DNA from 4 places in the Lysinibacillus sp. AR18-8 genome. Region 2 is predicted to be linked to each of the others. Evidence: riboswitches for the same ligand, from Rfam matches in the RefSeq annotation. Region 2 holds a riboswitch; each other region holds the start of a gene.

Region 1 (2,184 bases), 180 kb from region 2:
TTAGATAAAACGTTAAAGGTCCGTGTTGTATCCACCGAAAATGATAATGTCACGGTAAATTTACCAATTAAACTTGTCAAAGCCGTATTGATGGCAGGACACAGCATCGCTGCAAGTATTCCGCAATCTGAAAAATACGTAAAAGATATCGACATCAATCTTCTTCTTGAAGCAATTGAAAATGAACTAGATGGACAAATTGTAGATATAAAATCAGCAAACGGAGATTCCGTTGCAGTCTTCATTGAGTAGAGGCGACGAATGATGCATGTAAAAGTGAAAGCAAAAGACGTTCGCTTTACCGTCCCTGTTCCCTATACTGTGCTAACCATTGTCCTCTCCATTTTAACTTCTAAATGGATTCAGCAACAAGCCAATAAGTGGACAAAGGCATACTTCGATAAAAAGAAAATAGACTTTACCTTTCCCCTCATCGACAAAGAAATGTTAAAGCCGATTATCAAGGAACTACAAAATTATAAAGGACTTGTGCTAGTCGATGTCAAAGCTCAGGACGGGACTGAGGTTAAGGTTAGACTATAATCCCAATGATAGAATGGTAAGAGCATGTTATGATAAAAGCATGCTCTTTATTAATGTAATGAGCATCATTTGAAATGGGTAAGAGATGATCATTATTTCAGGACTTACGATAGAGACAACTATTTTTCAATGGTACATAAAATAGAAGATTTCTTTAAACTCAAATTAGAATTCTAGATCCATTTTAATAGAAAATCACGTACATCGTTAAAAATAGATTTTTGATTTGGGTATAAGTGATTAGTGGTAATCTATTTGGAACTACATAATTAAAAATACTGAATAATCCAAAAATAAAGAAGTTTAGAATCTTGATTTACTTTTCATTTGAAGGATGGTACACTTAAAACTATTGAACAACAACTATATATTGTGTTCGTTTTACAAAGGTACTACTACATGTAGTTTAAAAGGGAAGTTCGGTACAATTCCAACGCTGTCCCCGCAACTGTGAAGCTGACGATGATTGCAACCACTGTGCATTTGCATGGGAAGGGAATCAGAGAATGAAGCAAAGCCAGGAGACCTGCCTTTATAAAACAAATTTATCATTTCTTCGGGGATTAAGAGATGGGAACGTCAGTATTTTTGGTATGTTAACGTTTCCATTTAGCCTATCTCTTTAGAGGAGATAGGCTTTTTTATTTTATGAAAAGAGGGATTTCTATGAAACTTTATACGAAAACAATTTGTCCAAAATGCCTATGGGTAAAATCTGAACTACAACGTGCAGGACTTGAAGCTGAAATTGTTAACATCGATCACGATGAACAAGCAAAGCAAACGATTATTGACGCAGGTTTTTTAAGTGTGCCTGTTTTAGAGATGAATGAAACTTTCATAGGAGATGTTCAGGAAATTGTTTCTCAAATTGAGTTGATTGCCCTATGATTGTTTACGCGAGTCGTACAGGTAATGTCCGAAATGTTGTATCCAAATTAAAGGCAGAATGTATCGAGCTCTCGGAAGAATTGCGATTGAACAAGCCATATCTCTTAATTACCTACACAGATGGTTTAGGTGACATTCCAGCAAAGGTACAACGTTTCTTAGAAAAAAACAGGGATTTTTGTAAAGGAGTAGTTGCCAGTGGTAATAGTAACTTCGGTCATCATGTATTTGGCGCTGCTGGTGAGAAAATCGCTGCTACCTATCATGTACCCTTAGTAAGGAAATTAGATTTACGAGGTAATCAAACGGATTACGAAGCAATACAAACGTTTTATGAAACGAGGGTAATGAGATGAAAACCTATTTAAAGCTTAATAATGACGTACTGAATCGTTATAGTACAACTGGATTACTTGAGTTAGAAAAGGACCGCGAAGCTACGCGCCGCTACTTTTTAGAGTATGTTAACGTACGTTTGCGTTATTTTATAGATATTGAAGAAAAAATCCGCTATTTAGTTGATGAGGGCTACTATGAGAAAGCATTTATCGACATGTACGAAATGGAATTTATTAAGAAGCTGTACAAGAAAGCCTATGATTATAATTTCCGCTTTCCATCCTTTATGAGCGCAAGCAAATTTTACGATAGCTATGCTATGAAAAGTCGTGATGGGGAAGAGATCTTAGAAAAGTATGAGGATCGTATTGTCATTATTGCTTTGTATTTAGCTCAAGGAAACACGGCTTT
Region 2 (2,184 bases):
AATCTTAAAAACCTCGCCCTCAAATGGGGCATCCTTGTCAAAATGGGAAGCCGTTAACAGCGGGAGCTGGTCAAGAAATTCCTGAATGCCCTCATCCTTTAAGGCCGAGCCAGCAAAGCAAGGGAAGGCACCTTCATTTTTAATCATTTCCTTTAATTGAGCAAGACACTGTTCATGCTCCAATGACTCATTTAGAAAGGCATCAAGCAATTTTTCGTCGCGCTCCGCCAGCCATTCCATAATATTATTTGATACATAGTCTGCTCGCAGTGGCTCATCGATGAGCAATACATGCTGAGAGCAATCTTTGCGAAGCTGTCTGATGACAGCCTCCATATTGGCACCCTCACGATCCATTTTATTGATAAAGAAGAAGGTAGGGACATGGTATTGACGTAAAAGTTGCCACACTGTTTCTGTATGGCCCTGTATCCCTTCGACAGCGCTAATGATAATAATGGCATAATCCATCACACGAATAGCACGCTCCATCTCAGGGGAGAAATCGACATGCCCTGGCGTATCAATCAATGTGTATGTATCATCGCCAATATTCATGCGCCCTTGCTCGGCAAATATCGTAATGCCTCGTCTGCGCTCTAGCTCATGATGATCAAGAAAGGTATCCTGATGATCAACTCGCCCCCGTGCTTGAATACTATTTGTATGAAAAAGCACTTGCTCAGAGAAGGTCGTTTTTCCTGCATCCACGTGCGCAAGTACACCGATCGTTTTGTACATAAGAAATCCTCGTTTCTATAGAATGCTATCTTTTTATTGTAACAGAATACTAGCTTCTATATTTCTTGTAAAATAGTTCGTCTTTATGTCAAAATAGTGCTAATATAATGATGATTATACTTTTAGTGTCATACTACTGATTGCGCGATAAATTTTCTTCTGCTAGTCTATCAATAGTATTGACCATTATAGAACGTATTGGTGCAAATGGCATTTGTCATTTGCTTAAAAGGGAAATCGGTGCAATTCCGATGCTGTCCCGCAACTGTAAATGGGGAGTCTATACAGAATGCCACTGTAGTGAAACTATGGGAAGGCGTATAGATGATGAACCTAAGCCAGGATACCTGCCAGTATGTATTTTTTGACTAAGAACCACGAGGATGGGGATAGTGATGAAGGTAATGATACCGTTATTTCACTATGCTACTCTCTTGGCGACAAGAGGGTTTTTTTATGCCCTTCCAACTACCTTAGTAGTAAAGAAGTCTCTGATTTCTTTCTATATTTTAACAGCAAAGGAGAAAAGGACATGAAGAAATGGAAAAGTATATGGCTGATGATGATCATTGCCTTGGTCGCTGTTTTAGGGGCTTGTAACGCAAAGGACAAAACGGAATCAGCTGCACAAGGTGAAAAGGTTGAGCCATCTGAGGCGGCAGCAGCAGTAACCATTGAAAATAATGACACAACTCAAACATATACGGAAGCACCAACAAAAGCGATTAGCTTAAATCAGCATGTGACAGAAATTATGCTAGCACTTGGTTTAGAGGATTCTATGGTAGGGACAGCTTACTTAGATGATAAAATCTATGAACCACTGCAAGAGGCATACGATAAGGTCCCTGTTCTTTCCGATCAATACCCAACGAAGGAGCAAGTCATCGATGCCGAGGCAGATTTCCTATATGCTGGCTGGAAAAGTGGCTTTGGCGAAAAGGGTGTAGGCACACCAGAAGAGCTTGAAGAATTAGGCATCCATACGTATTTACATACGGCTTCCAACATGACAAAGCCAACAATAGAGGATATTTTCACAGATATTCGCAATATCGCGAAGATTTTCCGTATTGAGGATCGTGGCGAAGCTTTAATTGAGCAAATGACGAAAGATGTAGAGGCAGTACAAGCTAAATTACCAAAAGATAGCGAAAAATTACGTGTTCTTGTGTTTGATAGCGGTGAAAAGGATGTATTTACAGCTGGTCAAAACTTTATGAATGAGCTTGTGACAATCGCGGGTGGACAAAATATCTTTGGTGATGTGGAATCAGGCTGGACAACTGTGTCGAAGGAAGATGCAGTAGACCGCAACCCAGAGGTAGTTGTCGTGATTGATTACGGTGAAACAACGGCAGACCAAAAGATCCAATTCTTAAAAAATGATCCAGCCTTAAAGGAGATGGAAGCAGTCAAAAATGAGCGCTTTGTCATCCTGCC
Region 3 (2,184 bases), on a different contig from region 2:
ATCACAGCAGCAATTTGTTCGATATCTCCATAAACATCGTCGAAAGTAGTCGCAGATTGAATAACAAACACTTTAATTCCTGCGTCCTCAAGCGGCTTTAGGGCATCCTTATCACCGATTGTATAAGCAATGACAACATCTGGCTTTAACGCTATAATTCTTTCACTGTTAAAGTTCGTAGTATCAGAGACACGTTCAATTTTTTGTGCTTCCTCTGGGTAAGTATCGTACTCAGTTGCTCCTACAATTTTATCGCCAACACCTAAAGCAAACAAAATTTCAGTATTACTTGGTTGTAAAGATACAACTGTTTTTGGTACTTCATTAAACGCTATTTCCACTCCACGGTCATCTGTCACTTTATAGCTTGTTTTCTCTGCTTGTTGTGTATCTTGCGAAGCATCTTTATTTTTTGTATCTTCAGCAGTGCCACAGCCTGCTAATACCAGTGCAAGTAAGAACACTGATAGCCATTGGAAATTAAATACTTTTTTCATTGTTATTCTCCTTTTTCTTTTTCATTGGGTAGGATTTACTAATAAACGGTATTTCCGCTATTCCAGCTTGCTGATTCATAAAAACAGCCATGACAAAACATACATTAGCTAATAAACCAAGGTAATCGAAAAGAATAGCTGGAACCTCTCGTTCTTCTGATACTTTGTGTAAAGTACGATATGATTTTTTTGCCTCACTGCGACAAAGATGTAAGGCTGCAGCAGCCTCTGTTCCTTGAGGTAAAACAAAACTTTGAATCTCTTCCTTCACATGGCGAACGTAAAAATCATAACGTTCACTTAACCAAGATAAATCCTCTTCAGTTACTGCTAATTTCCCACGTACTGAGCCATTCACATGATAAGCCATAGGTAACATAAGCAATAAATCCTCAGCAACAACTTGAACATCCTCTTTTTTTACCGCAGCTAATGCAACTCCTAGATGTGTTGTCAGGCTATCTGTTCGAATTTCAAAATCGACCGTTGAAGCTTTCTCACGCATAAATGGATAACAAGAATAACGGGCATCTTTTTTCACTTGCTTCCCCCCTATTTTCTATAATGAAAAATTCTTATTTGAAAGGCATAAAAAAGTCGCTCCTTTTTGCAAAGGAACGACAAAAATAACATAATGAGCCATCAAACTAGACAAAGCCTATGTATTTGCCGTATATCCTCCTAGCTTCCGAGAAGTTTTTATACGTTCAAATAAAGGTCGGTCTCCTGGCTTGTACAGTTCGTCACATGAAACGAATGTGTTATAAAGGACCTTCCCATCTTCTTTGAGACAGTGGTAAATCTTTATAATGGCTGCACTTACAGTTGCGGAAACAGCTCCGGTTTTTCACCGGATTCCCGATTATGCTAATTAGCACCTTTATTCTGCAAGAATATTTCATTTGTAAAGCAGTTTATCATATATGCTTCAGAAAAAATAGCTGTACACAGTTTTAAAATATAGCATTATTTCTACTTGAAGAGAAAACCCTAACAAATTTTTACATTATTAAGAAATTTACTATAATAGTGTTTCAATTGCTTTTTCAATATCGAGCTGTGAATCTGTTGGTTCAAAGCGTGCGACGGTCTTACCATTAGCATCTACTAGAAATTTTGTAAAGTTCCAGCGAATATTACGACCATCTAAAAAGCTTGGGGCAAGTTGAACAATTGCTTCTGCCAACATTTTCTCCTGCATACTTGCCTTCCCAAACTCTCGGTAATCCACTTCATGCTTTAAATAATTAAAGAGTGGATGGGTAGCCTCTCCATTTACCTGTACAAGCTCAAAAATCGGGAATGTGACCCCATAGTTTACCTTGCATAGATGCTTAGTTTCCTCCCCATCTTCAGGATTTTGATGGCCAAATTGATCACAAGGGAATCCAAGAACTACAAAATTCTCTTTTCCATATTTATCATACATTTTCTGTAAGTCTTCAAATTGATATGTAAATCGGCATTGGTTTGCCGTGTTAACAATTAACATTGTTTTTCCACGATATGTTTCCATCGATAAAATTTCGCCATTAGGCTTCCGAACTAGATAATTATAAATGCTCATGCATAATCCCCTTTTTTCATTCATTATAGTTGACTATTCTATCGTTCATCAAAGAATTTGCACAAAAAAACACCACCTCGCTACTTTGAACGGATGGCTGACTTATACTTCTTTTTATAT
Region 4 (2,184 bases), on a different contig from region 2:
TTGGCACGATTAAAAAGGCCAGTAAAAAATAACTAAGTTTCCACCATGATAATTTCAAAAAGCTTTCCTCCTAACTAATTAATAGATTTTTAGAATATTGCGTGCGTAATTAAAAAAAGCACTTCTCCTTAGGTGGAAAAGTGCATAGCTAAAAAAGCAAATAACAGTCTCATCTGCTAAGCCGCACACCTATCCTCGTAGGTTGAAACGATCACTTATTTTTCGGCAGGTCTCCTGGCTCTAGTTCAATGCTTTATAGGTCTTCCCATCCGTTAGACAGTGACATATTCTATAAAGCTCCCTATTACAGTGGCGGGACCGCGCCGGACTCAAACCGGCTTCCCTTTTAAGCAAAATGACAAGCACTTTGCACCGAAAAAAATTCAAATTGTGAGATTTCACGACAAAGTGTAACATGAATTTCCATAAATATGCTATACCTTTTATGAAATTTTTTTAATTAAAGGTCAACGGTGAATATTCTGATAAAATTTTGTGCGCAAATTATATAGATTGTATAAATTTCATACCTAGTTCCATTCAAAATTGATAAATTTGTCATAAATTTTTAAAGAAATATTGAAATTTTAAAATAATAAGATATGATAAAGACAGTTTTCTATTTAAAATTCTAATAAAAATTTCATATAAAACGTCAATAAGTGCTCGAATAGCTCGAGATAATAGGGAAATTGGTGAAAATCCAATACAGCCCCCGCTACTGTAATAGCTGATGAAATCGCAAAGCCACTGGTGCAAACTTGGGAAGGTGCGACAGTAAAATGAAGCTTAAGTCAGGAAACCTGCTTATTTGATTGTGCATGCAAACTTTTCGGAGGGAGAAGTTGAAGCGAAAGCGGGTACCTGTATTTCATTCTATTCGTTTTTATTTGGCTTCTACAAAACCTTTACTCTTCGTTATAGAGTAAAGGTTTTTCTTTTTCCAAAAAGCAAATGAGGGGAGACAGAAGATGACAACTTGGAATTTAGAGGGGATGAAAACACATCTCTTTATTTGCAATGGCAGTAGCTGCATGAAAAAGGATGGGGAGGAAATTACCTTAGCCATTCGAGATGAGATACAGCGGCAAGCACTCGATCAGGAAATACATACGACAAGAACGCGCTGTAATGGACGCTGCAAGGATGCTTGTGTGGTAATCGCTTATCCTCAAGGAAACTGGTATCGTGTGCCATCAACAGAGCATGCTAGAACACTAGTACAAGATTTACATCATGAATCCTTATACAACGAACATGTCTTTACACTTCGTGAAGGTACATTACAGCGTACTGCTCAAACAACTGCTATTAAAGGGATCGAAAAGGTGAAAGAGGGGTAACAACATGGCGCAAAAAGGAAAAATTTTCGTAGTAGGCTTTGGACCTGGAGATTTTAAGCATATTACGACACGTGCAGTAGAGGCTTTACAACAAAGTGATATGATTATAGGCTATAAAACCTATGTAGAGCTGATTCAAGATTTAGTAAGTGCAAAATCGATTGTTAGTACAGGCATGACAGAAGAAGTGTCGCGTGCACAGGAAGCCGTTCGTCAAGCCGAAGCAGGGAGCATCGTCTCAGTAATTTCGAGTGGTGATGCAGGCGTCTATGGCATGGCAGGATTAGTCTATGAGGTGTTAATTGAGCTAGGCTGGACAGAAGCAACAGGAATTGAAGTTGAAATTGTTCCTGGGATTTCTGCGATTAATTCATGCGCTAGCATACTTGGTGCACCTATTATGCATGATGCTTGTACAATCAGTTTGAGTGACCATCTAACACCTTGGAATTTAATTGCAAAGCGTGTCGAGGCAGCTGCAATGGCGGACTTTGTCATTGCTTTATACAATCCTAAAAGTGGACGTCGAACAAGACAAATTGTCGAGGCTCAACGAATACTCTTAGAATATCGTTCGCCAGACACACCAGTTGGGCTTGTGAAAAGTGCCTATCGAGAACGTCAAGAAGTGACCATGACAACACTAGCAGAAATGCTAGAACATGATATTGGTATGTTGACAACTGTCATTATCGGGAATTCGTCAACATTTTTCTATGACAATAAGATGATTACGCCCCGCGGTTACCAACGTAAATATACTCTGGGTGAAGAGAAACAGCCATTACGTCCACATCAACGTTTACGCGAAGAAAATGAACCTTGGGCAATGAACCAAGAG

What was found. Region 2 has a riboswitch for cobalamin ahead of BFM98_RS06110 (ABC transporter substrate-binding protein). Riboswitches for the same ligand answer to the same signal wherever they lie in the genome.
Region 1: another riboswitch for cobalamin. It lies ahead of BFM98_RS05280 (glutaredoxin family protein); the one in region 2 lies ahead of BFM98_RS06110 (ABC transporter substrate-binding protein).
Region 3: another riboswitch for cobalamin. It lies ahead of BFM98_RS17100 (hypothetical protein); the one in region 2 lies ahead of BFM98_RS06110 (ABC transporter substrate-binding protein).
Region 4: another riboswitch for cobalamin. It lies ahead of BFM98_RS00475 ((2Fe-2S) ferredoxin domain-containing protein); the one in region 2 lies ahead of BFM98_RS06110 (ABC transporter substrate-binding protein).

What each region holds. Positions count from the first base shown of each region.
Region 1 covers NZ_MDGU01000006.1:113,044-115,227, reverse strand. The annotation lists gene BFM98_RS05290 (SHOCT-like domain-containing protein) at 1-252, shown strand, start outside; gene BFM98_RS05285 (hypothetical protein) at 262-543, shown strand; cobalamin riboswitch at 914-1,091, shown strand; gene BFM98_RS05280 (glutaredoxin family protein) at 1,210-1,434, shown strand; gene nrdI (class Ib ribonucleoside-diphosphate reductase assembly flavoprotein NrdI) at 1,431-1,790, shown strand; gene nrdE (class 1b ribonucleoside-diphosphate reductase subunit alpha) at 1,787-2,184, shown strand, end outside.
Region 2 covers NZ_MDGU01000006.1:288,204-290,387, reverse strand. The annotation lists gene BFM98_RS06115 (elongation factor G) at 1-741, opposite strand, end outside; cobalamin riboswitch at 924-1,110, shown strand; gene BFM98_RS06110 (ABC transporter substrate-binding protein) at 1,274-2,184, shown strand, end outside.
Region 3 covers NZ_MDGU01000023.1:164,352-166,535, reverse strand. The annotation lists gene BFM98_RS17105 (ABC transporter substrate-binding protein) at 1-497, opposite strand, end outside; gene BFM98_RS17100 (hypothetical protein) at 481-1,038, opposite strand; cobalamin riboswitch at 1,197-1,394, opposite strand; gene BFM98_RS17095 (glutathione peroxidase) at 1,519-2,064, opposite strand; gene BFM98_RS17090 (hypothetical protein) at 2,145-2,184, opposite strand, start outside.
Region 4 covers NZ_MDGU01000001.1:99,389-101,572, forward strand. The annotation lists gene BFM98_RS00470 (energy-coupling factor ABC transporter permease) at 1-58, opposite strand, end outside; cobalamin riboswitch at 208-392, opposite strand; cobalamin riboswitch at 644-825, shown strand; gene BFM98_RS00475 ((2Fe-2S) ferredoxin domain-containing protein) at 972-1,343, shown strand; gene cobJ (precorrin-3B C(17)-methyltransferase) at 1,348-2,184, shown strand, end outside.